DNA from 3 places in the Proteiniclasticum sp. C24MP genome. Region 2 is predicted to be linked to each of the others. Evidence: riboswitches for the same ligand, from Rfam matches in the RefSeq annotation. Region 2 holds a riboswitch; each other region holds the start of a gene.
The links. A riboswitch is a leader RNA that binds a small molecule or an ion and turns the genes downstream of it on or off. The one in region 2 is predicted to bind lysine.
Positions count from the first base shown of each region.

Region 1: linked by a shared signal. The riboswitch ahead of ACHAL6_RS13520 (hotdog domain-containing protein) and the one ahead of ACHAL6_RS09025 (transporter substrate-binding domain-containing protein) in region 2 are both predicted to bind lysine.
Region 3: linked by a shared signal. The riboswitch ahead of lysA (diaminopimelate decarboxylase) and the one ahead of ACHAL6_RS09025 (transporter substrate-binding domain-containing protein) in region 2 are both predicted to bind lysine.

Region 1 covers NZ_JBINJW010000027.1:19,245-29,990, reverse strand. The annotation lists gene ACHAL6_RS13530 (pyridoxamine 5'-phosphate oxidase family protein) at 1-181, opposite strand, end outside; gene ACHAL6_RS13525 (dihydrofolate reductase family protein) at 212-769, opposite strand; lysine riboswitch at 1,036-1,207, shown strand; gene ACHAL6_RS13520 (hotdog domain-containing protein) at 1,284-1,673, shown strand; gene ACHAL6_RS13515 (3-keto-5-aminohexanoate cleavage protein) at 1,673-2,494, shown strand; gene ACHAL6_RS13510 (L-erythro-3,5-diaminohexanoate dehydrogenase) at 2,517-3,557, shown strand; gene ablA (lysine 2,3-aminomutase) at 3,572-4,825, shown strand; gene ACHAL6_RS13500 (hypothetical protein) at 4,868-5,824, shown strand; gene ACHAL6_RS13495 (hypothetical protein) at 5,821-7,272, shown strand; gene ACHAL6_RS13490 (lysine 5,6-aminomutase subunit alpha) at 7,284-8,840, shown strand; gene ACHAL6_RS13485 (OAM dimerization domain-containing protein) at 8,840-9,628, shown strand; gene ACHAL6_RS13480 (BlaI/MecI/CopY family transcriptional regulator) at 10,410-10,746, shown strand, end outside.
Region 2 covers NZ_JBINJW010000011.1:3,328-14,073, reverse strand. The annotation lists gene ACHAL6_RS09065 (VWA domain-containing protein) at 1-554, shown strand, start outside; gene ACHAL6_RS09060 (thiamine pyrophosphate-dependent enzyme) at 741-2,546, shown strand; gene ACHAL6_RS09055 (indolepyruvate oxidoreductase subunit beta) at 2,537-3,115, shown strand; gene thpR (RNA 2',3'-cyclic phosphodiesterase) at 3,102-3,677, shown strand; gene ACHAL6_RS09045 (VOC family protein) at 3,856-4,296, shown strand; gene ACHAL6_RS09040 (AI-2E family transporter) at 4,470-5,615, shown strand; gene ACHAL6_RS09035 (SatD family protein) at 5,775-6,443, shown strand; gene ACHAL6_RS09030 (metallophosphoesterase) at 6,497-7,837, shown strand; lysine riboswitch at 8,000-8,180, shown strand; gene ACHAL6_RS09025 (transporter substrate-binding domain-containing protein) at 8,338-9,165, shown strand; gene ACHAL6_RS09020 (amino acid ABC transporter permease) at 9,221-9,994, shown strand; gene ACHAL6_RS09015 (amino acid ABC transporter ATP-binding protein) at 9,998-10,738, shown strand.
Region 3 covers NZ_JBINJW010000001.1:351,233-361,978, forward strand. The annotation lists gene dapA (4-hydroxy-tetrahydrodipicolinate synthase) at 1-548, opposite strand, end outside; gene ACHAL6_RS01765 (aspartate-semialdehyde dehydrogenase) at 545-1,528, opposite strand; gene dapF (diaminopimelate epimerase) at 1,515-2,330, opposite strand; gene ACHAL6_RS01775 (aspartate kinase) at 2,345-3,547, opposite strand; gene lysA (diaminopimelate decarboxylase) at 3,551-4,852, opposite strand; lysine riboswitch at 4,932-5,078, opposite strand; gene yiaK (3-dehydro-L-gulonate 2-dehydrogenase) at 5,238-6,242, opposite strand; gene ACHAL6_RS01790 (MATE family efflux transporter) at 6,328-7,668, opposite strand; gene ACHAL6_RS01795 (DMT family transporter) at 7,978-8,868, shown strand; gene ACHAL6_RS01800 (L-fuculose-phosphate aldolase) at 9,069-9,728, opposite strand; gene ACHAL6_RS01805 (FGGY-family carbohydrate kinase) at 9,747-10,746, opposite strand, start outside.

The DNA.
Region 1 (10,746 bases), on a different contig from region 2:
TTCCTGAAGGAGCACAGTGGAAGTAGATTTTTCCGTTATGGTAAATGTAGCTCAGGGGTGTTGCGTAAGGATAGCCATCTACTCCTGTGGTAGCCAGCACTCCATAGAGACCTTCTTTAAGAATCTCTTCAATGTGTTCTTCGGGTAAGGTTCTGTTTTTGCGTCTTGGTTCACGAAACATAGGCATCTCCTTATAAATCAAATTTTATTCTCAAGGCCGATCAGCTGGATGGTAGATCAGCTGCACAACACCAGATGGATAAGTATTCACTTTCTTTAAAAGAAGATTCCTCCTGCTGGTAACGGTGAAAAGCGGTTTTCCCTCTCCCAGAAGTACAGGATGAACGGAGAGTCTGTATTCATCGACGAGATTGTTCTCCATGAAGGTGGTGATGAGATCAGAGCCTCCATAGAGCCAGATGTCCTTTCCCTGCTGCGCTTTAATCTTCTCTACTTCATCCGTCAGATGCTCCGACAACACCGTGAAATCGGGCGTGGACGCAAGGGTTCTTGAAAAAACGTACTTCTCCATGCTGCTGATGCGTGCAAGCATTTCTCTGTCTTCCATGGTGATATCATCATCAGACAGTAATTCTTTCCATAATTCGTAGCTCTTTCGTCCGAAGAAAATTGTATTGACCTGATCCAGAAAACTGTTGAAATCCATCTCCGGTTCCATGATGCACCAGTCGATTTCCCCATGTGTTCCCTCGATGAATCCATCAAGAGTTACAGCCAGATCCAGCAGAATTCTTCTCTTTCCTGACACTTCGTAACACCCCCTTTTTTGTCAGTATATCAGCTGAAGTCCCATAGAGCAATGAAACCTGTCAAGAAACAGAGTACATCTCTTCGGAAGGACAGAAGCATGAATATGCGTTTAGTCTTAATAATATGGAGATATTCTGCATAAATAGTAACGGTTTAGTAAAGTGAACATGTCAATAGTAAAAAAATATGACAATTTATTATCTGGATGTTGATTTATTAAACGATTACAGAGTATAATAGATACGATAACGCACATAATCATCGTTTCTAAATAGAGGAGCGACCAGAAGGTAATGGTAATGATATGAAACCCTTCTTTTACCATGAATAGCTGGCCGCCGAAGGAATGCAGCAAAAGGGTTTTTCTGCAGATCCTGGTGAAAAGGCACAAAGCCTATCACTGTCATGTAGGTATACATGGAGCGCTATTTATGTTTTTAAAACATAAAGGTGCTCTTTTTTGTTGTGCTTTTTTGAAGGATGATGCAGTGGAGGATAAGGGGGAAAGAATAATGGAAGCAATGATCAGGTTAAGAATGAGTGCCCATGATGCGCATTATGGGGGAGGTCTTGTGGATGGAGCCAGAATGCTGATGCTTTTCGGAGACGTGGCTACGGAGCTTCTCATAAGGAGAGATGGGGATGAAGGGCTCTTCAGGGCTTATGAGGAAGTGGAGTTTCTGGCACCTGTCTACGCCGGGGACTATATAGAGGCAGTGGGGAGAATCATCAAGGAAGGAAAGACTTCCAGAAAAATGGAATTTGAAGCGAGAAAAGTCATCGTTCCAAGAGGAGACCTTAGCGAGTCCGCCTGTGATGTGCTGAAGGAACCCATCGTCGTATGCAGGGCAGTGGGAACCTGTGTCGTCCCGCTCGAAAAGCAGAGAGGAGAATCGGAATAATGGAGAAACTCATTATCACCGCAGCCATCTGCGGAGCGGAAGTGACGAAGGAACATAACCCCAATGTACCCTATACTATTGAGGAAATCAGAAACGAGGCGAAAAAGGCTTATGATGCAGGTGCATCCGTCATTCATCTTCACGTCCGTGAAGATGATGGAACGCCGACACAGAGCAAGGAGAGATATGCAGCCTGCATGAAGGAAATCAGAGAAGTGTGCCCGGATGTGATCATTCAGCCCAGTACCGGTGGTGCTGTAGGCATGAGTGCAGACGAGAGGCTTCAGCCGCTGGAGCTTTCGCCTGAGATGGCGACCCTTGACTGTGGAACCCTGAATTTCGGAGGGGATGAGATCTTCGTCAATACGGAAAACATGATCATCGAATTCGCAAAAAGAATGAAAGATCGAAGCATCAAGCCGGAATGTGAAGTCTTTGATAAAAGCATGATCGATATGGCCGTGAGACTCATGAAAAAAGGTCACATCGAATCACCCATGCATTTCAATCTGGTCATGGGGGTCAATGGCGGGATCTCAGGAGAACCAAGAGACCTCATCTATCTTTCCGAATCGCTCCCTGAGGGAAGCACCTTCACGGTTTCGGGCATCGGCAGAGTGCAGCTTCCGCTGAGCACCATGGCGATTCTTCTGGGAGGCCATGTGAGAGTGGGATTTGAAGATAATATTTATCTAAAGAAAGGCCAGCTGGCGGAGTCCAATGCAGACTTTGTGAAAAGAGTGGTGGAGCTTTCAGGCATTCTTGGAAGAGAAGTGGCTACACCTCATGAAGCAAGACAGATACTGGGCATCAGTAAATAACTACCATTTGGAGGAAGTGACGATGAAGAAAACAGGATGCAGATATGGCACCCATCGGGTCATAAGCCCGGAAGGAGTTCTGCCACAGGCGGCACTTAAAATTGATAATGATATGGACATCTATGACAATGAGATTCTGGTGGATGTCATTGCGCTGAATATCGATTCTGCAAGTTTCACGCAGATCGAAGAAGAAGCGGGACATGATACGGAGAAAATCGGCAGAAAGATCATGGAAATCGTAGAGGATCGAGGGAAGATGCAGAACCCCGTCACCGGTTCCGGTGGCATGCTCATCGGCGTCGTAGAAGAGATCGGGGATGCGCTGAAAGATAAGATCGATCTTAAGGCAGGAGACAGGATTGCCACACTGGTATCACTGTCCCTGACACCGCTTAAGATCGAGAAGATAAAGGACATCAAAAAAGACATCGACCGTGTGGAAGTGGAAGCGAAAGCCATTCTCTTTGAATCAGGAATCTATGCGAAGCTCCCGAAGGACATGAATGAGAATCTGGCACTTGCAGCACTGGATGTGGCAGGAGCACCTGCCCAGGTGGCGAAAATGGTGAAGCCTGGAGACAGTGTTCTGATTCTGGGAGCAACTGGGAAATCAGGGATGATGTGTGCCTATGAGGCCATGAAGAGAGTAGGACCCACAGGAAATGTAGTGGCAACGGACCTTCGAGAGGAAGCGTTGGAGCTGCTTCTTAAGAACCGATTCTGTCACAAGGCCTTCTCAGGAGATGCGAGAAAACCAGTGGAGGTCATGAACAGGGCACTGGAGATGAATGGAGGAAGAGAATATGACATTGCCATCAATGTGGTGAATGTGCAGAACACGGAAATGAGCACCATTCTGCCCGTAAGAGACGGAGGAATCGTCTATTTCTTCTCCATGGCCACCAGCTTCACCAAGGCTGCGTTAGGGGCAGAAGGGGTAGGGAAAGATGTGACGATGATAGTAGGAAACGGCTACACCAAAGGTCATGCTGAAATCACTCTGGAGGAGCTGAGAGAGTCAGAAGCCCTGAGAAAAATTTTTGAAGAACTCTATGTATAGAAAGGAAGTATGTGATGAACAGATTTGCAGAGAATAACAGGAAAGAAATGTTTCCGGATGTGCCAGATGAGAAATGGAACAGCTGGCTGTGGCAGGTACAGAATCGAATTGAAACAGTAGAGGATCTTAAGAAATATCTCCCTCTCACAATAGAAGAAGAAGCAGGAGCAAGGAAAGCCACGAAATCCCTTAGAATGGCGATTACGCCATACTACCTGACACTTATGGATAAGGAGAACCACAGGGATCCGGTAAGACTTCAGGCAGTTCCTTCCGCCATGGAGATCATGACGTCCAATGCGGATCTCATGGATCCCCTGCATGAAGATGAAGATTCTCCGGTGCCTGGTCTTACTCACAGATATCCGGATCGTGTGCTGCTTCTCATTACAGATCAGTGCTCCATGTACTGCAGACACTGTACGAGAAGACGCTTTGCCGGACAGACAGACAGTCCCATGAGCAACGACAGAATCGATAAGGCCATCGACTATATCAGAAATACACCAGGCATCCGTGATGTGCTTCTTTCGGGCGGAGATGCTCTGCTCATGAGTGATGCAAGACTGGAAGCCATCATCAGGAAGCTGCGTGCCATTCCTCATGTGGAGATCATAAGAATCGGCAGTAGAGTGCCTGTGGTCATGCCTCAGAGAATCACCGAGGATCTTGTGAATATGCTGAAGAAGTATCATCCCATCTGGGTGAACACCCACTTCAACCATCCTTCGGAAATCACCGAAGAATCCAAAGCCGCCTGCGAAAGAATGGCCAATGCCGGAATTCCTCTTGGGAACCAGTCTGTTCTTCTCAAGGGAATCAATGACTGTGTCCATGTGATGAAGGAGCTTGTCCATGGCCTTGTGAGAATCAGAGTAAGACCTTATTACATCTATCAGTGCGATCTTTCCATGGGGCTGGAACACTTCAGAACTCCCGTATCCAAGGGGATCGAAATCATTGAAGGGCTTCGTGGACATACGTCAGGATTCAGTGTACCGACCTTTGTGGTGGATGCACCAGGCGGTGGCGGAAAGATTCCTGTCATGCCGAACTATGTGATCAGTCAGGGCACTCATAAGGTCATTCTCAGAAATTTTGAAGGGGTCATCACTACCTATACGGAACCGGACTCCTATGAAGAAACCTGTCAGTGTGAAGTATGCCAGGGAAAGAGAAAAGTGGAGAATATAGGCATATCCTCCCTTCTTGAGGGCGATGCCATCAACATCGGAAATTCCGAAGTACTCCGCAAGGCCAGATCGTAAATGAAAGGGCTGTTTCGTTTATCTTCTCTGGCCATTATGGGGATGGGAAAGAATACGGGGAAAACATCTTTTCTGAATCTCATCATCGAAGAAGCCCGGGTGCATCACAAAGAGAAGGTGCTGGCTCTGACTTCCATCGGACGGGATGGGGAAGAAAGAGACCTGGTCACAAAAGGAGACAAGCCGAAAATCTATATCAGCGAAGGAACACTTATAGCAACTTCGGAGGAGCTCTTATCCAGGTGTGATGTGACAAAGGAAATCATGGAGAGTACCCGCATATTCAGTGCACTGGGAAGAATCATCATCTTTCGTGCTCTCTCTGACGGATTTGTGGAAATAGCCGGGCCTTCAAGGAGCAGCGATCTTCTTGAAATAGAGAAGAGCATGAGAAGGATTGAAGAGCACTGTCTGTTCATCGTGGATGGTGCATTGTCCCGCATGTCTTTTTCCACGCGAACCGAAGGAGCGGTGCTCTGCACTGGCGTGAGTGTCAGTCAGAGTCAGGATAAGATTCTGGAGAAAACGAGAAATGCTTTGAAATCTCTGACCCTTCCTGTAACGAAGCATTCGCTTCCGAAGGAAGCTGGAAGAGCCTTTGTGAAAAACGGAAACTGGGAGAGAGTGCAGGGGGAGCTGGCGCTTTCTCTGGGGAAGGAGATACGTAAAGTGCTTTCGAATGATACGGAAGCCATCTACATAAAAGGAGCAGCTACAGATCAGCTGTTCACAGAGCTTCTGGCGGATGAGCATTTCAGAAACCGGGATTTCATACTTGCAGATGGAACAAGCTTACTGATCAGTCCTGAAATGATGAGCAGGCTTTCTAGAAGAAAGATTTCTCTGCAGGTGGTGGAGGAGATCAGAGTGGAAGAAATCATCGTCAATCCCTACGATCAGGGCGGTTTTGAAGTGGATATTGAAAAACTCATAGGAAGGATTCAGAAGGAAACGGAGATTCCGGTGAAGAGTCTTCGTGTATGGAAGGAGGGAAAATGATGCATTTCAGCAGGAAAGAGAAGCAGGACATGGGCCTGAAATTCGTCATGGACCTGATCAGGACCGGAAGCCCTTACGGAAAAGAACATAAGAGCAAACTGTCCTTTTATGGAAAGGACAAGGAAGAAGCCCTTCAAAGAGAGCTTGAAAGAACCAGAGATCTGAGAGACAGACTGCCTTCCCTCAGAGAATCGGCGGAGGAGCTCTTTCTCCTTCTGCATGAGCTTAGGGATATCCGAAACACCGTTTTGGCGGTAGAGGAAGGACTGGTACTGAGCGAGCTGGATCTCTTTGAGATCAAGTATTTTCTGAAAAGAATGCACAGGATTGAAGAAATCCGATCTTTCCTCCTCAGTCAGGAGCTGAAGCTGGAGAGGCTGGATGTGATTGCAGATCTGCTTGATCCAGCTGGAACAGGGTTAAACACATTCTACATCTATGACGAGTATGATGAGGAGTTAAGGGTCATCAGACGGGATAAGAAAGAGATTGAGAAAATGATCCGTTCCCTCAGAACTCCGGAAGAGAAAAATGAGCTGCTTGTCATGAGAAGAAAAATCGTGGCAAAAGAAGAAGTGAGAGAGTATGAAGTGAGAAGAGAGCTTTCGGATCAGCTGAAGCCCTATGCGCGGATACTGCTGCGCAATATGGATATCATCGGGGAGCTGGACTTTCTTCTGGCAAAAGCGGTGCTTTCTGAAAAGTTCGTTACCACCCTGCCTGTAGTAGGTGACTTGCCTTCCATCCATATGGTGGAAGGATATCATCCTTATTTCGCGGAACTTCTCAAAGGAAGAGGCCGGGAGTTTGTCCCCGTCTCACTGGAAGTGAGAAGAGGAAGTACGGTGATCACCGGTGCCAATATGGGGGGCAAGAGCATCAGTCTGAAGACCCTGTTTCTCAATGTGGTGCTGGTCCAGCTGGGTATTCTGCCCTTTGCAAGTAAAATGGAGACTCCGGTTCTTGGCAGCATGCATCTTCTTTCCGTGGATCGGGAGAATCCCGACCAGGGACTATCCTCCTTTGGGGGAGAAGTGGTGAAGATCACAGAAGTCATGGAAGGAATGAATGAGATGCCCTCATTACTGGTTCTGGATGAACCGGCCAGGGGCACCAATCCTGTGGAAGGCATGGCCATAGTAGGCGGACTGCTTAACTTTTTCAGAGACCGGCAGCATTTTCTTCTCGTCGCCACCCATTACGACATCAAGAGCCTCACGGGGATTCACAGGTATCAGGTGCGAGGTCTTAGAGAGGTTAATCTGGATGATCATATCAGTCAGGAAAAGGAAGACCGCCAGAAACAGGTTGCCTATCTGTCGGACCTCATGGACTATACACTGGAAAAATGGGATGGAACGCCTATTGTGGGAGATGCAGTGAAAATAGGCGAATTTCTGGGGTTCCAGGAAGACCTCACTGCTGAAATAAAGAAATTACTGGAATAAGGGGAAAACAAATGAGCAAAATCAGATTGGATATAAATAAGGTGGACACGGCAAGAAACCATGCCCGCGCCATTGCGGAAGAGACACAGAGATTTGTGGATCTACATACCACCGTTGCGGTGGAAAGAACGGTTCTTCGGCTTCTGGGCGTTGATGGAGTGAATGAGGAAGGCGTACCGCTGCCGAATATCGTGGTGGATCACCTGAAGGAAAAGGGAGCACTGGAAAACGGTGCCGCCTTTTACATGGGCAATGCCATGGTGGCGCTTTCGCTGTCACCTCAGGAAATAGCGGAGGAAATCGCGCAAGAGAGACTGGATCTTACGAAGCTTCCGGTTCATGACCGCTTTGAAGTGGAAATGAAAGTGGAAGATGTGGCCAGAGAAACGGTGGAGAAGATCAAAGGTAATCGAAAGGATAGAGAAGCCAAGCTTGAAGAGTTCGGAGATAAGAGCGGACCGTACCTTTATGTCATTGTGGCCACCGGTAACATCTATGCGGATATTGTTCAGGCTAAAGCCGCTGCAAAGCAGGGAGCAGATATCATTGCCGTCATAAGAACCACGGGTCAGTCTCTTCTTGACTATGTGCCCTACGGAGCGACTACCGAAGGATTCGGAGGCACCATGGCCACCCAGGAGAATTTCAGACTCATGAGAGAAGCGCTGGACGAAACAGGGGATGAGCTTGGCAGATACATCCGGCTCTGCAACTACTGCTCTGGCCTCTGCATGCCTGAAATAGCGGCCATGGGTGCGGTGGAAAGGCTGGACGTGATGCTGAACGATGCCCTATACGGCATTCTCTTCAGAGACATCAACATGAAAAGAACGCTCATCGACCAGTACTTCTCAAGAGCCATCAACGGCTATGCAGGGGTCATCATCAATACGGGAGAAGACAATTACCTGACCACAGCTGATGCCTACGAGGAAGCCCATACGGTCCTGGCTTCCCAGTTCATCAATGAGCAGTTTGCGCTCATGGCGGGACTTCCGGAAGAGCAGATGGGTCTGGGTCATGCCTTTGAGATGGATCCGGAAATGAAGAACGGATTCCTTTATGAGCTTGCACAGGCGCAGATGGCCAGGGAAATCTTCCCCAAGGCACCACTGAAATACATGCCTCCGACAAAGTTCATGACGGGCGACATCTTCAAAGGGCAGGTGCAGAATGCGCTTTTCAACATGGTGACCATCATGACAGGGCAGAAGCTCCATCTTCTGGGCATGATGACAGAAGCCATTCACACACCATTCTTATCTGACCGCGCTGTGGCCATCGAGAATGCATCCTATATTTTCAATACCATGGAGGATTTCGGAAACGAGATCGAGTTCAGACAGGGCGGCATCATTGAAAAAAGAGCGGAGGAAGTTCTTTCTGAAACGGTGAAGCTTCTGGAGAACATCAAAGAGGAAGGGCTCTTCAGAACCATTGAAAAGGGTAAGTTCGCAGCCATCAAAAGACCTCAGGATGGCGGAAAAGGTCTGGATGGAGTAGTGAAAAAGAGCAGCACATACTATAATCCTTTCTTTGAACTGTTACTGGAAGGGGGAGCGAACTGATGAGCAGCGGATTATACAACACGAAGAAAATCCACCTGGATGAAAAACTGGATCTCACTCAGGTGAAACCTTATGGGGATACCTTGAATGATGGAAAAGTGCAGATTTCATTCACACTTCCACTGCCAGATGGAGACCGAGCCGTGGAAGCGGCAAAGCAGCTGGCAAAAAAAATGGGGGTTCTCGATCCGCTTGTAGCGCATCATAAAGCGCTGGATAAGGAGTTCACCTATTTTGTGGTCTACGGCAGCCTGATGCACAGTGTCAACTACGAGGAAATCCATGTGGAATCTGTGGGTGGAGACGTTATGGATATGGATGAGGTCAATGATTTCATCAAAGAGAACATCGGAAGGAAAATCACGATTCTTGGCGCATCCACTGGAACAGATGCGCATACGGTGGGCATCGACGCCATCATGAATATGAAGGGTTTCGCAGGACATTATGGTCTGGAGCGCTACGCGATGATTGAAGCTTTCAACATGGGCAGCCAGGTCACCAACGAAGAGTTCCTGAAGAAAGCAGTGGAGATGAAGGCGGACGTGCTTCTGGTTTCCCAGACCGTCACCCAGAAGAATGTGCATATCGACAATCTCGTCTATCTGGTGGAGCTTCTGGAAGCGGAAGGCTTAAGAGACAAGGTTGTGCTCATCTGCGGAGGACCAAGAATCAGCCATGAACTGGCCAAAGAACTGGGTTATGATGCCGGGTTCGGACCGGGTAAATATGCGGATGACGTGGCGACCTTCGCAGTTCATGAGATGATGGAGAGAGAACTTATCTGAACAAGTGTTTAAGAGGATATCAGCATGATATCCTCTTAAATTTCGGCCGTTTATTCCTTTAAAATAAGACAGGCTCCTTTTATGGAGCCTGTCGATGTATACTTATTCAATTTTTCGTATTCGTCTTCTGATACTTCTCATGAGCAATTCGTTTCATTTCAATTTATACCATAGTAGAATTCTAGTTTCTTTACTTCATGGCCAGATCTTCTGCTCTATGCGTATCTAAGGACTCGTTTTCCATGTCTGATGTTCCCATCGGACTCACATCCTTTTCGTTATTTGGATGTCTGGCATCCGTGTTTTTCTTATATTCAGTATAGCAGAATTCACGGATAATTGGAATATTTATACGGATTAATAACCGAATATTCACAAAATGGAAGGGCTATGAAAAAGGATCGTAAAAGTCCTGTTCTTCACTGGTGCTTTCTTTTAAACACCTGGTCACTTTCCAGGTAAATAATTATCTATATCCAAGCTGAAGATTGCGATAGCCAACATGTTGCGTTCTTTGCAAGATCGGATCTGTCTTATGTCTAGAAACCAATTTATGAAAACTCTAATTCGCTAGATAACCTTCAAATCTTCATTAAAATCAAATAGTCTCTATACTTTACAACAAAGGTTTATTGTGATAAACTTCCACTAAAGGTCTATTTAGATAAACCTAGAAGGTGGAATTTTAGTAAGTGTAATAGAAAAGACCACAGATTATTATCTATTCTATGTCCCATCGCTGTTTCATCTCTTCTGTATCAAGTGAAGGAAGGTATGTACTATGTTAAGTTACGATCTTTATCCTGCAGAATATAATCTAATGAAGATTATATGGGAAAATGAACCGATAAATTCTACAGAATTAACGAAGAAATGCCTGGATAAACTAGGATGGAAAAAGTCAACCACGTATACAATGATTCGAAAGCTATCGCAGAAAGGATTACTGAAAAACGAAGAAGCAACAGTAACAGCTCTAGTAAATGAGGAACAGGTGAAAAAAGATGAATCAGAACAAGTGATTAGAGAATCATTTGATAATTCACTGCCTTCATTCATCAGAACATTTCTCGATGGAAAAAAGATAACAGAGAAAGATGCACTCGAGATTAAGAAAA
Region 2 (10,746 bases):
ATCAGAAAAGACTGCCTGGAAAAGCATACGTCACCACGGTGCTCTTCAACCACAACGTACGGATTCTCCATGACAGGGAAGACATCCGTTTTGTGAGACCTCTGAATCATAGAGATTACCATGTATCAGGCACCACAGCACTCTATGATGCCATCGGCATCACACTGGACCATATGGAGAATCACTACAAGGAGAGGGGCAACAGGGATGACCGCGTCATGGTGGTCATCACCACTGACGGGATGGAGAACGCCAGCACGGAGTATCATCTGGCAGCCATAAAAAGCAGAATCCAAAGGCTGAAGGAGCGTTATGGTTTCGAATTCATTTTTCTGGGTGCCAACATGGATGCGGAGTATGTGGCGGAGGATTTCGGCATTCAGAGAGACCGCGCCGTGACGTATCATGCGGATGTGGAAGGGACGAAACTGAACTTTGAAACCATCAGCTGTGCGGTGGAGAACATGAGAAGAAGCAGTGCCATTCCTGATGACTGGAAAAAGAACATTGAGAAGGACCATAAGGAAAGAAAGAGAAAGGATCCGCACAGATAGACTGGATACAGATGCACATGGCATCAGAGAAAGAGAGCGTAGCGCTCTCTCTTTTTCTGTGCAGACAGAAAATGGAAAAGATCGGTTCAATATATATTTAACGATTCCGGTTAAATTAATTCAATATTTTGTCAATAAATGGTAAGATAGAAGAGTAATATGGAATAAAGTTGGGGGTTAATCAATATGACAACAGTTAAAAAGGTACTTACAGGGAATGAAGCCGTCGCAAGGGGTTTTTATGAGGCGGGAGGGCTTCTGGCTTCCAGTTATCCGGGGTCTCCCACTGTGGAGCTTCTGGAATCTGTGAAGAAGTATGAAGGTGTCTATGCGGAATTCAGCGTGAATGAAAAAGTGGCACTGGAAGTGGCTATCGGAAGCTCCTTTTATGGAGCGCGTTCCATGGTGTCCATGAAGCATGTAGGCGTCAACGTGGCCATGGACCCGCTCATGACCTTCACCCAGACACCCATGAATGGAGGATTTCTGCTTGTCACAGGAGATGATCCCGGTATGGCCAGTTCCCAGAATGAACAGGACAACCGGATCATCGGTAAGTTCGCCAATATGCCGATCTTTTTTCCTGGTAGTTCTCAGGAAGCGAAGGATTATGCCAAGCTTGCCTTTGATCTGTCCGAAGAATATGAAACACCCATGATGCTGGATATCACCTCCAGAGTCTGTCATGCCAGAGGAATCGTCACGGAAGAGCCTCGGGTGGAATATGAGCCTAAGGGCTTCACACCGGACAACTCGAAATACACCATGCTTCCACCCATCACCCATGCCAGGCAGTTTGCCATGAAGGAGAGAATAGAAGCATTTTCAAAATATGCGTATGATGCACCGGTGAATCTTCTGAAAGAAGTGGAAGGATCCAGGGTGCTTCTCATCGCATCAGGGCTCGTCTATCACAATCTCATGGAGCTTAATGTTCCCTACAGCATCTACAGACCGGGTATGATCTATCCGCTGAGTGGAGAAAGACTGAAGGAGCTCAGTGAAAAATATGATCGGATCATCGTCATTGAGGAACTGATGCCTTTTATGGAGAATGAGCTGAAGCTCATGGGCATCCCCTGCGAAGGGAAAGAGTGGTTCTCCTTCACGGGAGAGCTCAATACGGAAAATATCGAAGAGGGCCTGTTCAAGGCGGGTCTCATCACAGAAAGAAGGCTGGAACTGCTGGAAAGAAAAGAGATGGTATCAAGACCGCCCATGTTCTGTTCAGGATGTCCTCACAGACCGGTCTTTGATATTCTGAAGAAGATGAAGGTTCTTGTCATGGGCGACATCGGATGCTACTCCATGTCGGTGCTGCCGGCGTTTGAGGCATCCCACACCATGATCAGCATGGGTGCCACGGTAGGCATCACCAAAGGCATGAACAAGGTCATGCGCATGAAAGGAAACGACAAGCCTCTGGTATCTGTCATCGGTGATGGAACCTTCTTCCATTCCGGTATGACGGGGTTCGCCAATCTCATGCATCAGATGGAGGAAAATGATAATATGACATTCATCATCCTTCAGAACGGAACCACTGCCATGACCGGTGGTCAGGGCAACGGAAGTTCAGGAAAATATGATGTCAATGACGATATGCACATCGACATCCAATCCATGCTGAACACCATGGGCATCGAGAACGTGCAGTACGTGGATCAGTTTGACTACAACCTGTTCCGAGACACACTGAAGGAAGAAGTGAAGAAGAAGGGCATTTCGGTGATCATCGCCACAAGACCTTGTGCACTGAAATTCAAGATCAAGGAGCCGAATTACTATGTGGATCCGAAGATCTGCATCGGCTGCAGATCCTGCGTCAAGACCAACTGTCCGCCCATCAGGATGAAGCAGTATCCGGGCATCGATAAACTGAAATCTTCCATCGATCCCAACATGTGTGTGGGATGTAGTGTGTGCGCGCAGGTCTGTCCTGTAGGCGCCATCAAGAAATCACTGAAGGGGGAACAGAAAGAATGGATTTAAGAAGTATCATCATCGCAGGAGTAGGTGGACAGGGACTGGTCCTTGCCACAAGAATCATTTCAGAAGCCGCATTCAAAGCAGGTCTGGATGTGAAAACCAATGATGTGGTCGGGCTCTCGCAGAGAGGCGGCACAGTCTGGGGTACGGTGAAGATGGCTGAAACCGTGCATTCCCCGAACATCCTGCCAGGCGAAGCGGACATCGTGCTGGGCATGGAACCTCTGGAAGCTTTGAGATGGAGCCATGGACTGAAAGAGGGAGGGCTTGTGATTCTCAACACCAACAGAGTCTATCCTACGCCGGTGCTTCTGGAGAAGGAGAAGTACCCTGAAGAGGAAATCGAAAAACTGAAAGAGAAATTCAAGGTCATTGAAATTGATGCTCAGGCGGAAGCCAAAGCCTCAGGCAACATCAGAGCGGCAAATACCATCATCCTCGGTGTGCTTTCGAACTTTCTTGAAATCGAGGATGAAGTATGGCATGAAGTGCTCAAGGAGAATGTTCCGAAAAAGGCAGTAGAGGAAAACCTGGTCGCCTTCAGGAGGGGTAAAGCGTATGTCAGAGAGTAAAAGACTTTTCATAGGAATCGAACTGAATCAGATCCACAAGGAAAATCTGTCAGAGACCAACAAGAGAATCATGATGCATCTGAAAGAGGGACATCCTACACCAAGAGACAATTATCATATCACGCTGAGGTTCCTGGGTGAAACCAGGGAGAACAGAATTCCGGTCATAGAGGAGATCATGCAGGAAGTGGCCATGAAATCTCAGCTCTTTCTCACCTATATGGCAGAGCTTGATGAATTCAGAAAAGGAGACCGGTCCACCATCTGGATGGGGGTGAAGAGCAGGGAAAAGCTGGCGGAGATCCGTGAGCTGCTGGATGAAGAGCTGGAGAAGCTGTTCTACAAGAAAGACCCTTCGACTTATGTTCCTCATATCACACTGGTGAGAAACGGGGAATATCTGGAAAACGTGGAAGGCATCGAGGAGCTGAACCATAAGATGAAGCTTCCGAAGCTTCCGATTCTCATGGACAAACTGGTTCTGTTTGAAAGTGTGAAAGAAGGAGAGGAGCAGAAGTACATCAATATCTACGAGACTCCTCTCAATGTGAAGAGAGTGTAGGGTTCTCCTAGGATAACGGAGTAAGAACTATGAGAGGTCCTGGCTGAGATGGATGAAATCTTCTGCCGGGACTTCACATTTTCAGAAAGAGTTTTCTGAAAGTACACAGAGTATACACAGCTCCACGGCTGAGGTATGGGAAAATAAAGAGAAGAGAAACAGGAAAGGAGAGTACTTTATGGGCGTTCAGATATTCATCAATTACAACGGAGACTGCAGAGAAGCTGCAGAATACTACAGTGAGGTCTTCGAAACGAAACCTCCGGTATTCATGACCTTCGGGGAAGGCATAAGAGAAGAGGATCACAGTGTTCCGCTGGAAGCCATGAATCTCATCATGTATACGGAACTGGAGATTGAAGGAGACCGCATCATGATGTCGGATATCTTCCCGGGCATGGAATACAAGGTGGGAAACAATATGAATCTCACGGTCATCTGCAAGGATGTGGAAACTGTCACGAAGTATTTCTATCGGATGAAGGAAAATGGAACGGTGGAAATGGAACTTCAGGAAACGGAGTGGAGCCCCATCTACGGAAGCATCACCGACCAGTATGGAATCCACTGGCAGTTCAACGCTTCACCGGAAGTGGGAGAATTCAGCATAGAGTCCTGATCAGAAAGCGGATAGCACGCCTATCCGCTTTCTCTATGGGAAATATATGGAAGTATGGAAAGAATTAAGCTTTTCTTCATGTCATTCTTTCTGGAACTACGCTATAATAAGCAATATAAAAGCAGTTGAAAGAAATGAAATAATCATATTGCAAGGAAACCCTGCAGGAAGAGGTGAGCATTATTTTAGACAAGAAAACCGTAAAAAGCCTGATAACCATCATTTTTTCCGCAATTCTGTTTGCGTGGGCTTTAAAACACATTCCGTTTATCATGGACGTCTTCGGCACCGTTCTGAAACCGATGGTACCGCTGTTTATCGGTGGTGCCCTGGCCTTTGTGCTGAACATCTATGTGAAGCAGCTGGAAAGACTTTTCTCCGGGATCGGAAAGAAGAAAGTGAAAAGAGCAGTGAGCATCGTTGTGGCACTCCTGACACTGATTCTGATCCTGGCACTGGTGCTTCTCATCGTCATTCCGGAAATGGCCAGAACCTTCGACAATATCGGGAAAATGCTTCCTGATTTCTTCGAAGATGCAAAAGTATGGCTGGAAGGTATCATGGGCAGTTTCCCTATGTTTGAAGATTATCTGAACAATGTGGACCTCTCCCTTGAAAACATCGGAGAAACCCTTATGGATGTCATCATGGTGGGTGGAAACAACCTGGCGGACTTCACGGTGAGCGTTCTGACCAGACTGTTCTCAGGTGCCATGAACATTCTCCTGGGTCTCATCTTCGCCATCTACATTCTATTTGACAAGGAGAATCTGGGCAGGCAGGTGAGAAGAATTCTTTATGCGTACCTGCCAGAAAAAAGGGTGGACCAGTTTCTGGGCATCACCATCCTTGTCAGCGACATCTTCCAGAAGTTTGTCACAGGGCAGCTTACGGAAGCGGTGATTCTGGGCATGATGTTCGTGGTCTCCATGCTGATCTTCGGATTCCCTTACGCGGTGGTTGTAGGGGTACTTGTGACCCTGACAGCGATCATCCCCATTGTGGGTGCGTTCATCGCCATGGCCATCGGCTTCTTCCTGATCTTCGTGAACAGTCCTGTACAGGCCTTATGGTTCCTGGTGCTGTTCTTTGTACTGCAGCAGATAGAGGGAGATTTCATCTATCCTAAGGTTGTAGGCAATTCCATCGGGCTTCCCGCCCTCTGGGTGCTGGCGGCAGTCATGGTGGGGGGAGGACTCTACGGAATTCTTGGGATTCTTCTGGCAGTACCCATCGCATCCGTCTTCTATGTGCTCATCAAGAGAAATGTGGGTAACAGACTGGATGACAAGGATGTAGACGAACGAAAATACAAATAGCTGAAATCACAAGGAGTCCGCACTGAGCTGGACTCCTTTCTTGGGTAGTAAAAGTCAAGTGCACTGCAGTCTGATTGTTCCCGGATTCATAAAGGTTTTAAGTCGGAAATGGATGGAATCAATGATATAATAAAGAAAAACAGCTTCAGGAGAGATAACATGTATTTTATGATCATAGGGGAGCTGAGACTTCTCAAGCCCGCACAGACCAGATCTCAGGTGGAAAAAATGCTTTCGGATACACTGAAGAAAGTCAATGGAGACTATAAGGAGGTCATCGCATCGAATTTCTCGATGACCATCGGAAATGAGTTTCAGGGGCTTCTATCATCTGGGGATTCCGTCATGGAAATCATCGATGAGATCCGATTCCGCATGGATGAGGTGGAGCTTTTCTTCGGCATCGGCGTAGGTGACATCGAGACAAGGATCAGCAAGCTGAGCATCGGAATCGATGGTCCCGCCTACTGGAACGCGAGGGAAGCTCTTCTGGCGCTAAATGAGGACAATGATTACGGCAGTACGAAGATCCGCATCGAAGCAGACGAAAACAGAAATCTTGTGCGGATCATGAACGAGACCATAAGGCTCTGCGGGTATATTGAAAGCCGATGGAGAGACACCCAGAAAGAAGTGGTAAAGAAATCGGTGCTTCTTCATGGACATGACCTTTCAGTGAAGCAGATCGAACTGGCCGGGGAACTGGGACTTTCCACCCAGGCGCTGAATCAGAGAATACAAAGCAGCGGCTACTATAACTACATCCGTGCAAGGAAAGAAATATCTCTGCTTCTTGAAGCGGAGTGGGGAAAAGAGAAAAGACAGTAAAGATTGCCCTATACAGGGCAGCTTCAGAAATCATGGAAATCGGAGGTTCACTTTTGAAGAAAACACAGAGCATCGTCATCATACTTTTTCTGATTCTTTCAGCCTTCTTTCTCGTCGGCTATGAAAAGAGCGGCAGGAATGAAAACAGTGACCAGGAAAAGGCTTTTCTGGCGCAGGAAGGGCTTGATCTCTGGGTCATCTCGGACCTTCACTTCCTTTCCCCTTCCATCAATGATCAAGGCCCTTCCTTTCAGCGGTATATGGAAGTGGGGGACGGAAAGAATCTGAATGAGATCCATCGGATTACAGATGCCTTCAAAGATGAGATCATAGCTGCGAAGCCCGATGGCCTGATTGTCAGCGGCGATCTGACAAACAACGGCGAACGGGAAAGCCATCTGGATCTGGCTGCGCTCTTTCTAGAGATCGAGGATGCGGGCATAGAAGTCTATGTGACCCCGGGAAATCATGATGTGAACAATCCCTATGCAAGAGGGTTTCAGGGGGAAAAGCAGACCAGAGTAGATACCGTTTCACCGGAAGCGTTCAGGGAGATCTATAAGCAGAACGGATTTTCGCAGGCTTTTTCCGAAGATGAAAATTCCTTGAGCTATGCCGTGAAAGCGAATGAGAAAACCTGGATTCTCATGATCGACACAAACAGATACCAGAGAAATATGGAGCTTGGCTATCCGGAAGCTGGAGGGATCCTGAGCCTGGGTACCTTCACATGGATGAAGGAAGTTCTAAACAGTGCGCAGGAGGCAGGGGCTGAAGTCATCACAGTGACCCATCACAACGCGCTGATGCACAGCGGCATCGCCAGAGAAGGATATATGATCGACAACCATGAGGAGTATCTCGGCATCATCAGAAGAAGCGGTGTGAAGCTCAATCTCACAGGTCATATCCACATTCAGGACATCACGGTCAATGAGGAAATGGACCCTGTCTACGAAATCGCCACCAATGCGCTTTCCGTTTATCCTCATAAATACGGCAGAATCCGGGTGTCTGAAGAGTACGGCATCGAGTACCGGAGCAGAAAACTGGATCTCACTGAAATCATGCTGGGCAGTGCCCTGAAGGATTTCCGGTCTCTGGATGCCTATTCGAAATCCTATTTTGAAGAGAAGTCCGCGACACGGATCTATCATAGACTCCTTGAAGAGTCGAACGCCACAGAAGAGGAAGCAGGTATCATGGCAGAAGCCATCGGCATGCTGAATGTGCTCTATTTCGGGGGTGATGAAGATCAGCTCACGGAAGAAATGAGACTTCATGAGGGTTTCCGCCTTATGGGGGAAGTGGGGGACGAGAAGACGGCGTATTATATGCAGCGGATCCTGAATGAATCTGGTCCGGATGACAATATGCTCAGAATCGGTGAATGAACTTTGAGAATCTTTGAATTTCAAAGTACGTGTAAAGATTTACAGCGCAGATAATGTTCCACGATTTGTGTCAATCTCATATTTATTCAGAATTCAGGTTGACACTTTTTTCGTATTGAGATAGTATAGAGGCAACAATTTAATAGTGACCTCATCTTTGTAAGGTGAGGTAGAGGAGCGGTATTTAAGAACCATGGAGAAGCAGAGGAAGCAAAGATCCCATGGCACAGGAAATTTCGCCGAAGTGTAAAGTGGCCTCACCGCTTTATGCTGGGCTTGCAGTTAAGAGCTGCAGGACTGTCCTTATGGCTTACCCAGGTTATAAGGTTGAGCTATCTTATCAAGGGAAAGAAAGGGGTTCAAGGGTTGCATTTTAATGCCTGAGTTCGTCTCGGGTATTTTTTTATTTGTCGGAAAAACACTATTAAAACGTTAGAATGAATAATTATAAATAATAGGAAGCTGTATATGTATAATATGCAGACGAAAAGGAGAGAAACATAATGAGAAGAATCAGTATGATGATCATGGTAATCATGAGTGCGTTGGTGATAGTAACAGGATGCGGAACAAAGATCGATGCCGAAGGGGATGGCGTATTCAAGGTAGGAATGGAAGCCGGCTATGCACCGTTCAACTGGACACAGAGCGATGATGCAAGCGGCGCAGTGAAGATTGAAGGTACGGAAGAATATGCGGCTGGATATGATGTGGAGGTTGCCAAGAGGATTGCAGAAGGTCTTGGAGAAGAGCTTGTCATCGTCAAGGTCGAATGGGACGGACTGGTTCCTGCACTGAAGTCAGGCACCATCGATGCCATCATCGCCGGTATGTCTCCTACGGAAAAGAGAAAAGAATCCATTGATTTCACAGACAACTACTACATGTCCGATCTTGTCATTGTTGTGGCAAAAGACGGTGCCTATGCAGGTGCACAGAGTCTTTCCGATTTCAGCGGAGCGAAGATCACAGCGCAGCTGAACACCTTCCACTACGATGTCATCGATCAGATCGAAGGCGTACAGAAGCAGACAGCCATGGACAACTTCTCCGCCATCAGAGTGGCCCTGGAGTCCGGTGTCATTGATGCCTACGTGACAGAAAGACCGGAAGCGGTTAGTGCTTCCGCAGCCAACGACAAGTTCACTTTCATTGAACTGACAGACGGGTTTGAGACTTCCCCTGACGATACAGCCATCGCGGTCGGAATCAAGAAGGGAAATGAGACACTGGTTGAAGAAATCAACGCCATTCTAGGAGAACTCTCCGTAGAAGAGCAGCAGAGCATAATGGATCAGGCGATTCTGAATCAGCCTTCCGCAGAGTAAAATGTGATACCTGGCTTCAGCGGTGCTGAAGCCGGTTTTCCACGAGGAGGATAAAATGACACTGGAGACTATTTTTGATATAGCCGTAAGCAACTGGCCGATGTTTCTGAGAGGGGCTTTGTCCACTTTACAGATTTCCATCATCAGTACCATTCTGGGTACGATTCTGGGACTTGTCATCGGCATCATAAGAACCATACCGCAGCCGGAGAGAGGCATGAAGAAAATCTTCCTTAAGATCGTCAATGGTCTCATGTCTGTCTACATTGAAGTGTTCAGAGGGACACCTATGATTGTACAGGCCATGATCATCTACTACGGGGTAGCCAATACCTACGGCATAGATATGGACAGAACCTTCGCCGCGATTCTCATTGTAACCATCAACACCGGTGCATACATGTCTGAGATCGTAAGAGGAGGAATTCTCTCCATCGACAAGGGACAGTACGAAGCGGCTCAGTCCATCGGAATGACTCACTTTCAGACCATGATGAATGTGGTCCTGCCGCAGGTTGTCAGAAATATCCTTCCAGCCACAGGAAACGAATTCGTCATCAACATCAAGGATACTTCCGTTCTGAACGTGATTTCCGTTACAGAACTGTTCTTTGCCACAAAATCCGTTGCCGGTGTAAACTACATGTATATGGAAACATTCATTGTAGCTGCCATGATCTACCTCGTGATGACCTTCAGTGTAACCAGAATCCTGAGATTCATCGAGAGGAAAATGGACGGCCCGGAAAACTACAATCTCACAGGAAACCAGATGCAGGTGCTGAAACCGGAAGATCTGGCACACAAAAGCGAAGCGAGGGGGAATTAGAAAATGGAACATATCATAGAAATCAGTCATCTTCGAAAATCCTTCGGCGATCGCGAGATTCTGAAGGACATCGACTTCAGAGTGGATGCGGGTGAAGTGGTCTGTATCATAGGCGCTTCCGGTTCCGGAAAATCCACGCTGCTTCGATGCATCAATCTGCTGGAGACACCCTCAGGCGGAGAGATCCTCTACAAAGGCAAGAACATTCTAGGGGAAGAAATGAGCATCAATGCCTATAGAACCAAGCTCGGCATGGTGTTCCAGCAGTTCAATCTCTTCGAGAACCACAATGTGCTTTCAAACTGCGTGGTGGGCCAGATGAAGGTCCTGAAGAAAAGCAGAAAGGAAGCGGAAGAGACTGCGCTGAAATATCTGAAGGTGGTGGGCATGGACCAGTATGTCAATGCGAAGCCCAAGCAGCTTTCCGGTGGACAGAAGCAGAGAGTGGCCATTGCAAGAGCTCTTTCCATGGAGCCGGACGTGCTTCTTTTCGATGAACCCACCTCTGCACTGGACCCTGAAATGGTGGGAGAAGTGCTGAAGGTCATGAAGGATCTGGCGGAAGCGGGCCTTACCATGATTGTGGTGACCCACGAAATGGCCTTTGCCAGAGATGTATCAGACCGAGTCATCTTCATGAACGATGGCGTCATTGTGGAAGAAGGACACCCGAAGGACATCTTCAATGCACCGAAGGAAGAGCGTACGAGAACCTTCCTTCAGAGAACACTGAAAGAGAATTAATATAGAAG
Region 3 (10,746 bases), on a different contig from region 2:
CTGAAGTTCTCCTTCACCTCCTGCAGAATGACTGCCGCTCTGTCCGGTTCACCGGAAGCTTCCTTGAGACCGACGATGTTGGAAATCTCCGCAAGCTTCACCACGGTTTCAGGCAGAAGATCCACAGAGGTCCGTCCTGGCACATTGTAGAGTATGACGGGAAGCTTCACCGCATCCGCCACAGCCTTGTAGTGTGCATAAAGTCCTCTCTGGCTGGGCTTGTTGTAGTAAGGCGTCACCAGAAGAAGTCCGTCCACACCTATCCTTTCCGCTTCCACGGAAAGGGAGATGGTGTCACTGGTACAGTTTGACCCTGTGCCTGCAATGACAGGCACTCTGCCCTGGACCAGATCCACGGTGAAGCTGAATAATGCCAGCTTCTCTTCTTTGGACATGGTGGCGGACTCTCCTGTGGTACCTGCCATGATGAGCGCATCTGTACCTTCCTCAATCTGCCACTCTATGAGACGCTTCAGTGACGCGTAATCAATCTCTCCGTTTTTAAAAGGGGTGATCAGGGCAACCCCCGCTCCAATCCATAAACTCATCTTCTTTCCTCCCATACTCTCTTTAAAATCTCCACAGCATTGCTTGCTGCGCCTTTTCTGATATTGTCCGCCACGCACCAGAGGTGCAGTGAATTATCCAGGCTCTCATCTTTTCTCAGTCTGCCCAAAAGGACCTGGTCCTGACCCGTGGCATCTCTGGCTGTGGGATAGTCTGTTTCGTAATAGATGATTCCTTCAGAGGAAGCCAGCGCTTTTCTAAGCGCCTCGTAATCGATCTTCTCTCTGCAGGTGACATTCATGGCAACGCTGTGTCCGTTAAGAACAGGTACCCTGACACAGGTGGCTGTGACCTTCATCTTTTCATCCTCCAGAATCTTTCTGGTCTCATCGACCATCTTCTGCTCTTCTTTCGTATAACCGTCCTCCAGAAACACATCGATCTGCGGAAGGCAGTTATCGGAAATGACCTTGGGATAGAAGGAAGGCTCTTTTCCTGCTCTTGTGCCCAGAAGATCCTCCACACCTTTCTGCCCGGAGCCCGACACCGCCTGATAGGTGGTATAGGCTACTCTTTCCACCTGATAGAGATCATGGATCACCTTCAGTGGCAGAACGGACTGGATGGTGGAACAGTTGGGATTGCTGATGAGAAGATGGTCTTCTACAGCCTTCATATTGATTTCCGGAACCACCAGAGGCACTTCTTCATGCATACGCCACTGACTGCTGTTGTCGATGACGGTGATGCCGTTTTGGGTGGCGATCGGTGCATAGATCTCTGAGATGCTTCCTCCTGCAGAGAAGAGGGCGTACTGGAATCTTTCCTTGTCAAAGGAGCCTTCCGTGAGCTCTTCCACCTCGATCTCTTTTCCCTGAAAGAGAACCTTCTTTCCGGCAGATCTTTCCGATGCCAGAAGCACCAGATTCCCGAGAGGAAGTTCCATCTCTTCCAGAACCGTCAGAAAGGTTCTGCCCACCATACCGGTGGCTCCTACTATGGCCAGATTAAGCTTGTCCAATTTCCATCTCTCCTTTCGCAATGCATACAGCGGGTCCTTCCAGAAACACCTGGTCTTTTACAGTGACTTCAAGCATTCCTCCATCCACATGGACCTTTGCTTTGGGCTTCGTGAAGCCCAGTTTATGGGCAGTCACCTGAGCGGATGCGGCACCTGTTCCGCAGGCCAGCGTGTAGCCCACTCCGCGTTCAAAGGTCAGAAGCCTTATGGCCTCTTCGCTTTCCACCTTTACGAAGTTCACGTTGATGTGCTCCGGAAAGAATTCATGGTGACAGAGGCCATCGGCATCCTCATAGGGCACTTCATCCTCCGTAAAGACCACAGCATGCAGGGTCCCGAGAAAGAGCACATGAAGATCATAGCTTCTTCCATTGACCGCAAGGTTCAGAATTTCCCCCTCATAAACCTCCCTTCTCACATGGGGTGCAGTGAGATGAAAAGATGGCTTCATGAGCCCGATACGGATTCTCTCATACCCAGAAGATACATCCACTGGAAGAATCCCCGCCAGGGTTTCCACCTGGAACCGGTCATTTTCCACCAGATCATTTTCATGGGCAAACCTTGCGAAGCATCTCAGCCCGTTTCCGCACATAGGTGCAACACTGCCGTCCTGATTGTAGTAGGCCATTTTAAGGTCCGCCACCTGAGACTCCTTCACGATGAGCAGTCCATCTGCGCCGATGCCGTAGTTTCTATGACAGAGGGCTTTGGCCGTTTCACTTTCTTCTCTTCCCTCCAGATCCTTTTCTATTAGGACTATGAAGTCATTTCCGGTCCCGTGATATTTTGTGAATTTCATGTTTCTCACCCTCCTTACAGAGAAAAGGCATCTGCAATGAGCTCTACCGCCTTCTCCTTATGCTTTTTCTCCATGGTGTAGGAGATGGAGATCTCCGATGTGCTCACCTGCTTGAAGGTGATGCCGTTTTGCGCAAAGAGCGTAAAGATTCTAGCCGCTACACCGCTCTGGGTCCTCATACCTGATCCCACCACGGATACCTTCAGAATCTCAGTGGTGGTCGTCAGCTCCGCTCCGGGGAGCTCATCCACCACTTCGTGCAGCACCGATTCCATGAGCTTTCTGTCTTCGGCTGAAGCCGTGAAGGAAAGCGTTACGGATCCGTCCGGCATGGGCGTCTGACTGATCATATCCACATTGATCTCCTCTTCTGCCAGTTTTGTGAAAATGTCTGCCGTATGGATGCTTCTTTCCGGCAGATGACTGATGGTGACCATCATGATGTTTTCCAGTACCGACAGACCGGTGATGCTTCTCTCTTCCACGTTTTTTTCTCCTTCCTGTATATAGGTTCCTCTTTTGTCTTCGTGGGCAGAGCCCACATAGATGATGACGCCGTAGTTCTGGGCAATGTCCACGGATCTGGGTTCCATGACCTTGGCACCGAGAAATGCCATTTCCTTCATCTCCTCATAGGTGATGGAGTCCATGTGCCTTGCCCTGGGATAGAGCCTCGGATCCACTCCGTAGATGCCGTCCACATCCGTATAGATCTCGCAGTGGCAATGAAGCTTTGCCGCCAGAGCCACTGCTGTGGTATCGGATCCTCCTCTTCCCAGGGTGGTGATTTCGCCGCTTTCATTGAATCCCTGAAATCCCGCCACCACTACGATATATCCTTCGGACAGATATTTTTCGATGTTTTTCGGATCAATGTCTCTGATCTTGTTCTTCGTATGAATGCCTTCCGTGAGAATGCCTGCCTGGTATCCCGTTAGGGATACGGCCTTCACTCCTTTCTCCTGAAGAATCATGGTGAGAAGGGCTATGGAGATCTGTTCTCCCGTGGCCAGCATCATATCCACTTCTCTTTTAGACGGATTCTCCGATGCTTCCCTTGCCATGGACAGAAGCTGATTGGTGGTCTTTCCCATGGCGGAGACCACCACCACCAGCTCTTCTCCCTCAATCTGTCTTCTCGCAAGCTTTTCTGCGATGCTTTTCATTCTCGCAAGGTCGGCCACCGAGGATCCGCCGAATTTCAGTACTGTTCTCATCGCTTAATATTCCTCCATCTGATCATTTCTTATGAGGTCCTCATAGGTCTCTCTCTTCACCACAACCTTTGATTTTCCGCTTCTGACGAAGATCACCGGCGGTTTTCTCAGGCGGTTGTAGTTGGACGCCATGGAGTAGTGGTAGGCACCTGTGGAAAACACCGCCAGAAGGTTTCCTTTTTCCGGTACCGGAAGATGCGCTTCTCTCACCAGAATATCTCCGGACTCGCAGGCTTTTCCCGTCACCGTATAGACTTCCTCTTGTGGATCCTCCATCCTGTCTGCCAGGCATGCTGTATAGGTTGCATCGTAGAGAACCGTACGGATGTGATCGGCCATGCTGCCGTCCACAAAGACGTACTTCTTTCCCCCATAGGTGGTTTTGGTTCCACCCACCTCGTAAAGTGTGGTTCCCGCATTGGCCACAATGGCACGTCCAGGCTCGATGAGCACTTTCAGGGGCAGAAGGTCCATCTGCTCTGAAATCCCTGCTACATGTTCAAGGAGTGCTTTCAGGAAGTTTTCATACACCATGGGCGTATCCTTTTCCTCATAGGAGACCCCAAAGCCTCCACCAAGGTTCAGTTCCCTAATCGCTATGCCCTTCTCTTTCAGGTTACCCACATAGCCAAGCATTTCCTCCACAGCTTTGAAGTAGGATTCCTCTTCAAAGATCTGGGATCCGATATGACAGTGGATACCTCGAAAGTCAAAGACGGGATCCGCATCAAGGGTTTTTATGAGATCCACGGTGTCTGCACTGAAGATGCTGAGACCGAATTTCGAATCATTCTTCGTGGTGCTGATGTATTCATGGGTATGGGCTTCGATGCCGGGATTCACCCGCAGAATCACTCTCTGCTTCTTTTCTCTCTCTTCCAGAATCCCTCTCAGTCTTTCCGCCTCGTCCTCATTGTCCAGAATGATGGTTCCTACGCCGCTATGCACTGCATAGACGAGTTCTTCCAGAGATTTGTTGTTTCCGTGAAAGAAGATCTTCTCCGCTGGGAAGCCCGCTGCAAGTGCTGTGAAGAGCTCTCCTCCTGAGACCACATCCAGCGATAGATTTTCCTCCTTTATGAGCTTTGCCATGGCTTTTGTCATGAACGCCTTGGAGGCATAGATCACTTCCGTCTCGATTCTCTCATGGATGAAATTCTCTCTGAATAGCCTGGTTCTGGATCTCATTTCCTCCTCATCCATGATGTAGAGGGGGGTTCCATAGGTTCTGGCCAGGTCCTTAGTACTGACACCGCCGATGTGAAGATGATTGTTTATGATGCTCTGTGTTCCATATAGTCTCATGGGTTTGTCCTCCTGCAGATAAAAAAATATGACCGTGAGCGAATGCTCACGGTCATGAATATACCTTGCAGTCGCCCTGCCATGTTAAAGCGCACTTCCAGACCATTGGGCAACGATCTGGAAATAGTCCCTGACTTGTTCAGTCAGGGCCCAGTACAATGTACTTCGGCGTCAGCCCCTTTCCCTTTCACGGTACTCTTGACTAGACGCGACCTCTTTTCACACGGCTGTATTAAATTATTGCTATCTTACATTTAATTTGTTTTATTGTCAAACGAATCGCTTATAATCGTTGAATAATTATACATCTCTTAATTTGTTTCCCGTTGTCACCTGATGTAATCCTTTTAACCGATAAACTTTTCAGAGATTTTCAAAGCAGGTTTTACAGAGCAAGGATCCTGTTCCAGACTTCTTCCAGCACGGGAATGCCTTTTTCAAGATTCTCTTTTCTTCTCTTGATGGTGGATTCACCGGGATAGGATACCCTGCCGATTTCCTCATCCACTTCCGATGATTTCAGGTCTTCCACAATGCGGGTGACCATGGTGTCGATTTCTCCTGCTGTACTGAATTTCTTCGGATCGATGGCTATGAGGACCTGGGACAGTCCCGACTCATTCTGGTCATCCTTGGCGATATCACGAGTGGCGTTGCCACCGGCTAAAACCGTCGCAATCATATCCAGCACGATGGAAAGTCCGCTTCCTTTCCAGAAACCGATGGGCAGAACTCTTCTGGTTTCCTCGATGACTTTCGGATCCGTACTCAGTTTCCCTGCCTGATCATATCCACCAGGAATGGGCAGTTCTTTCCCTTTCATTCTGTAGTCTTCCAGCTTTCCATAGGAGAACTGGGACATGGCCATATCCAGTACCACATGTTCCCCGCTGGTTCTTGGCACTGCCATGATGAAAGGATTATTGCCGATCTTATGGTCCTTTCCGCCGTAGGCAGGCATATTAGGCATGGTATTGGTCCAGCAGATGCCGATGTATCCTTCTTCGGCGGCCTGCCATCCGTATGCACCGCCTCTTAACCAGTGATTGGTGTTTCTCAGTGCCACAACCCCGATTCCGTTTTCTTCAGCCAGTTCGCAGGCTCTTTTCATGGCACGCTTGGCGTTGATGTTTCCAAGTCCCAGGTTCCCGTTCCATCTTTCCATGGCACCGAAATGCATCTCGCATTCGGGCAGGGCCTTGGGATTGATGACCTTGCGGTCTATGTAGCTTACGATTCTCGGAAATCTGTTGACGCCATGGGAATAGACTCCGTCAAGGCTTGTCATGGCAAAGTTCTCCGCCGCTTCAAAGGCGATGTCCTCAGAGACTCCGCGGTCGGTGAGGACCCTCTTGAATTCATTCAGCATGGTTTCATATGGTATTCTCATAATTTTTCTCCCCCAGTATATAGAGTATTCTCTTTCTATCTTATCACGAATGAAGCGCTCCTGAACCATAAAAAGAATGCAGACCCTATAAAGGCATCTGCATTCTTTTTCTTCTTTCCATATGGAGCAGCGTGAGTGAGATGAGTAGCGCCAGAAGCTCCACCAGTGGAATGGTGATCCATACTCCAGTGATGCCCATGGCATCTGCAAAGAGGAGAAGTACCGGTGGAATCAGCAGTATTCCTCGGAGTAGCGAAACGATGAAGGAGGGTCTCGGTTTCGCCTTGGCTGAAAAATAGGAGATGATGGTGATGTTCATTCCGGCAAAGAGGAAGGAGGTGAAATAGATCCGCATGCCTTCCTTGGCCAGGCGGTGGAGCTCCAGATTGTTTTCCGAGTTGAACGCCCTGATGATCTCATCGGAGTTACCGATGAATATGCTGTAGAGAAGCACCGCCAGCACCGCTGAGAAAAGAATCCCCAGTCTGAGTGTTCTTCTCACATTCTCCTGATTTCCCTGACCGTGATTGAAGCTGATGATGGGCTGAATCCCCTGCCCTACTCCAGAAAAGATTGCGATGAGAATCAGCGCCAGATTGGCGATGATGCCATAGGCTGCCACACCGATCTCTCCGATGTAGTGAAGAATCACCAGGTTGAAGAGCAGAATCACAAGCCCTGAGGAGAGCTCTGTGATGAAGGTGGGAATGCCGATGGAGACTACCTTTCTTATTTCCAAGGGCCTCATCTCTGTCTTCACAAACCTGAAATGGTGCTTCTTCTTAATGAAGAAAGGTACCATCACAAGAATGCTTAGTATCGGTGCGATGCCTGTGGCAAGGGCAGCACCGAACATGCCCATCCCAAGGGGATAGATGAAGATGTAGTCCAAAAGGATGTTACTGAGACTGCCTGTCATCATGGCGATCATGGCAAGCCTTGGATGTCCGTCGTTTCTCACCATGCTTACAAGAATACTGTTCACCATGAAGGCAATGGAGAAGTTGAATACTGTGTAGGTATAGTCTCTGGACATCTCGACAAGATGGCCTTCTGCCCCTAAAAGCATCACGATCTCATCAGGAAACAGCAGCCCAATGATGGTGAAGAGAAGCCCGATGAAAATGCCCAGAATCATCATCTGGGTGAACACTTCATTTCCTCGTTTCGGTTTCTTTTCTCCACGATAGATGGAGTAGACGGTTCCAACACCAGTTCCAAGCAGAAGACTCATGGAATAGACCACGGTATAAGCCGGTATTACAAGGTTCAAGGATACCAGACCATCCTTTCCGATGCCGTTGGCGATGAAGAAGGTGTCCGCCAGGATAAAGGCGGAAAATCCGATCATGCTGATGACGTTCAAGGATACATATTTAAAAAATGTCTTATATAACTGATTTCTTTCTTTAGACTTTACGCTCATAGGTCCTCCGATCATTTCAGAAAAGCGCATTTCTTAACCGGTTCTGGTACTTTCAGCGCTTTTAGCTCATAATACTATACCCAATTTTCACTTCTTCGTCAAAGCACTGAATTTGCCATTTATCCAATTCTTCATATCAAATATTGTCATTCTATTTACGGCTGAATTTTCCTGCTGTCATACTGTCCTGTTTCAGAACTAATTTCAGGTTTTACGCCAGTTCAGAGAACTTTAAATTTTCTATGAAATCCTTTGATGCTGTGTTAAGATAATGAAATGAAAAATAAAATAGGACAGGATGGATGTTAGATGTTTATTGGCGAAATTGCTGCTATACTTACCGCCTTCTGCTGGGTAGGATCTTCTGTATCCTTTGAATACGCAGGCAAGAAAGTCGGTTCTCTGGTTCTGAATCTCATGAGACTTGTGGTCTCTCTAGTCATTATTACAGTTATTAATTTCTTTATCACCAGCGGCTTCAGGAATCTTAATGTAACCCCGGAAGCTTTCCAGGCACTGCTCTTTTCAGGACTTGTAGGCTTTGTTCTGGGGGATATGTTCCTCTTCCAGGCTTTCGTTGAAATCGGTGCAAGAGTATCCATGCTGATCATGGCGCTGGCTCCACCCATCACGGCAGTGATGAGTTATTTCATCTTAGGTGAGAAACTGGGCTTCATCCAGATTGCAGGGATGATGCTGACTTTCATCGGAATCGCCATCGTGGTCATGGGAAAAGACAAGGGAAGTCATAAGATCGTTGTAAGACATCCCATCAAAGGGATCACCTTCGCTTTCTTAGGCGCTGTAGGTCAGGCACTTGGGCTCATCCTCTCCAAAGTGGGTGTGGCAGATCTCAATCCCTTCGTCGCCACTGAAATCAGAATCTTTGCTGGAATCCTAGGATTCATCATCATCATAACGGCAACAAAGAAGTGGTCTGGTTTCTTCAGCACATTCAAGAACAAGAATGCCATGACAGGCATCACCATCGGTTCCATCTTCGGACCTGTGGTAGGTGTATCTCTGTCTCTTATGGCAGTGAAATACACGTCCACGGCCATTGCTTCTACCCTCATGGCCATCGTGCCCATCCTGATCATTCCGGTAAGTATCATTTTCTTCAAGGAAAAGGTCAAGGCCAATGAAGTCATGGGTGCCCTCATCGGTGTACTAGGTGTTGCTGTCATCTTCATGGGTTAACAAACCTCTCCCAATAATTAATTAATACACTTAATTAGAATAAGCTTTCAGAATTGAAAACTTAAATATCAGATCTATGAAAACAATCCAGAAGGGAGCTCTCAGGCTGCCATCTGGATTGTTTTTGACTGTCGATATATATATATATATATATATATCTTTTATATTCTCACACTAAAAGTACCATATAATCGGATTCGCTATCCTTCAGTTCTACTTACTTGACCATAAGTTTTAAATCTTTCAATAATATTAGCCATCTCTTCATCATCAAGCACTACAGGCTTTCCAATAGCTCTAGTTCGATACTCTAGCTCTGCACAGTATTCAAGTCCATTGGCTAAGCCGTATGCACTCTTTATTGAACCACCGCATGCCAACATACCATGATTTGCAAGCAGAACCGCATTTCCTTCGCCAATGTACTCACCTGCCACCTGAGCCAGCTCAACAGTTCCAAATGTTCTATAAGGTGCACATGGCACTGTAGCTACTCCAGCATCCGCAAGCACATAGTGCACAGCTCTAAGAGGCTGATGCAGAGATGCGAAAACAGTACAGTACATGGAGTGTGTATGCACTACAGATCTGCAGTCCGGCTTTCTCTTGTACATTTCTGAGTGAAGTGCCCATTCACTTGAGGGTTTTCTATGTCCATCTATGACATTGGAATCAAGATCCATGATTACCACATCTTCTGGCTTGGTATCGAAATATCCTATGCCAGATGGGCTGATAGCCATCATACCTTTTTCAGGAACATAAATACTGATATTTCCACTTGTACCAGATGTCAAGCCTGAAGCACTCATCTTTTTACCATATTCTACAATTAAATTTCTTTCGTTTTCTAATAACATTTCTTTCCTCCACTTTTTTTATTTTCTTTCACTAATTAATTTACGGTTCTTGATCCATTCACTATAATATTGCTGAACTAAGCTGTCTTCTTTGGGTGTATATTCTTCCAACATAAAAAATTCAAAATTTGACTCTTCCTTGAAATAGCGGTTTGCCAGGACAATTGCCCCGATAATAGTAGCCTGCTGATATCTGTCAAACAAGATTATCTTCTTTCCTGTCATATCCGACAGCATTTGACATAAGGTTCGAGAACGGAAACCACCACCACCACATTTGATGTAGTCTTTGGCATTACTGGTCATGCTATTCAGATTAAGATATTGTGTGTAGATAGAGCATGCAATATCTGCTATGGATGCCCATAATATGTCATAAATACTCTCCATAGTATTTAGTGGAGAAGTTAATATAATACCTCCAGAACCCAGAGATCGTTTATTTGCAAAGTCGAGAGACGTCAGAGACACGGTGCACTTATATGAATTCATCTTGTCATACATCTCTTCAATTTCTTCATAAGATATTGATGGTGCAATGAGATTCTTCAATCTCTGATAGTTCAACCCTGTCACACCTGGATTGGTTTCTATGACATAATGGTCTGAGCCCAGATCCAAATTCACCCAGCACTTTTCTTCAGCATCATATATTTTCTTTCGATTCAAAGTAAGGACTGGAGATGTAGTGCCTGATATGATTCCAAACTCATTTTCCTCAATGCTGATTCCCTTCAGAGCCATTTGAGTATCTGCTCCTCCAACGATGAAAATCGTTTGATATTCTAACCCCAGATACTCTAGTACGCTCCCCTTCACATCCCCTAGCTTACTGCCCGCATCCATTATCTCAGGCAACGTAGTCTCTGGTATTTCATAACTGTGGCATAGGGACGCATCCCAGTTCCCAATGTTGATATTATAAAGCTGAGTTTCACATGCCTGAGAAGGCTCAATACATATTTTCCCTGTGAAGATACTTCCAACCCATTCACTGACACTGGTGAATTTATACATA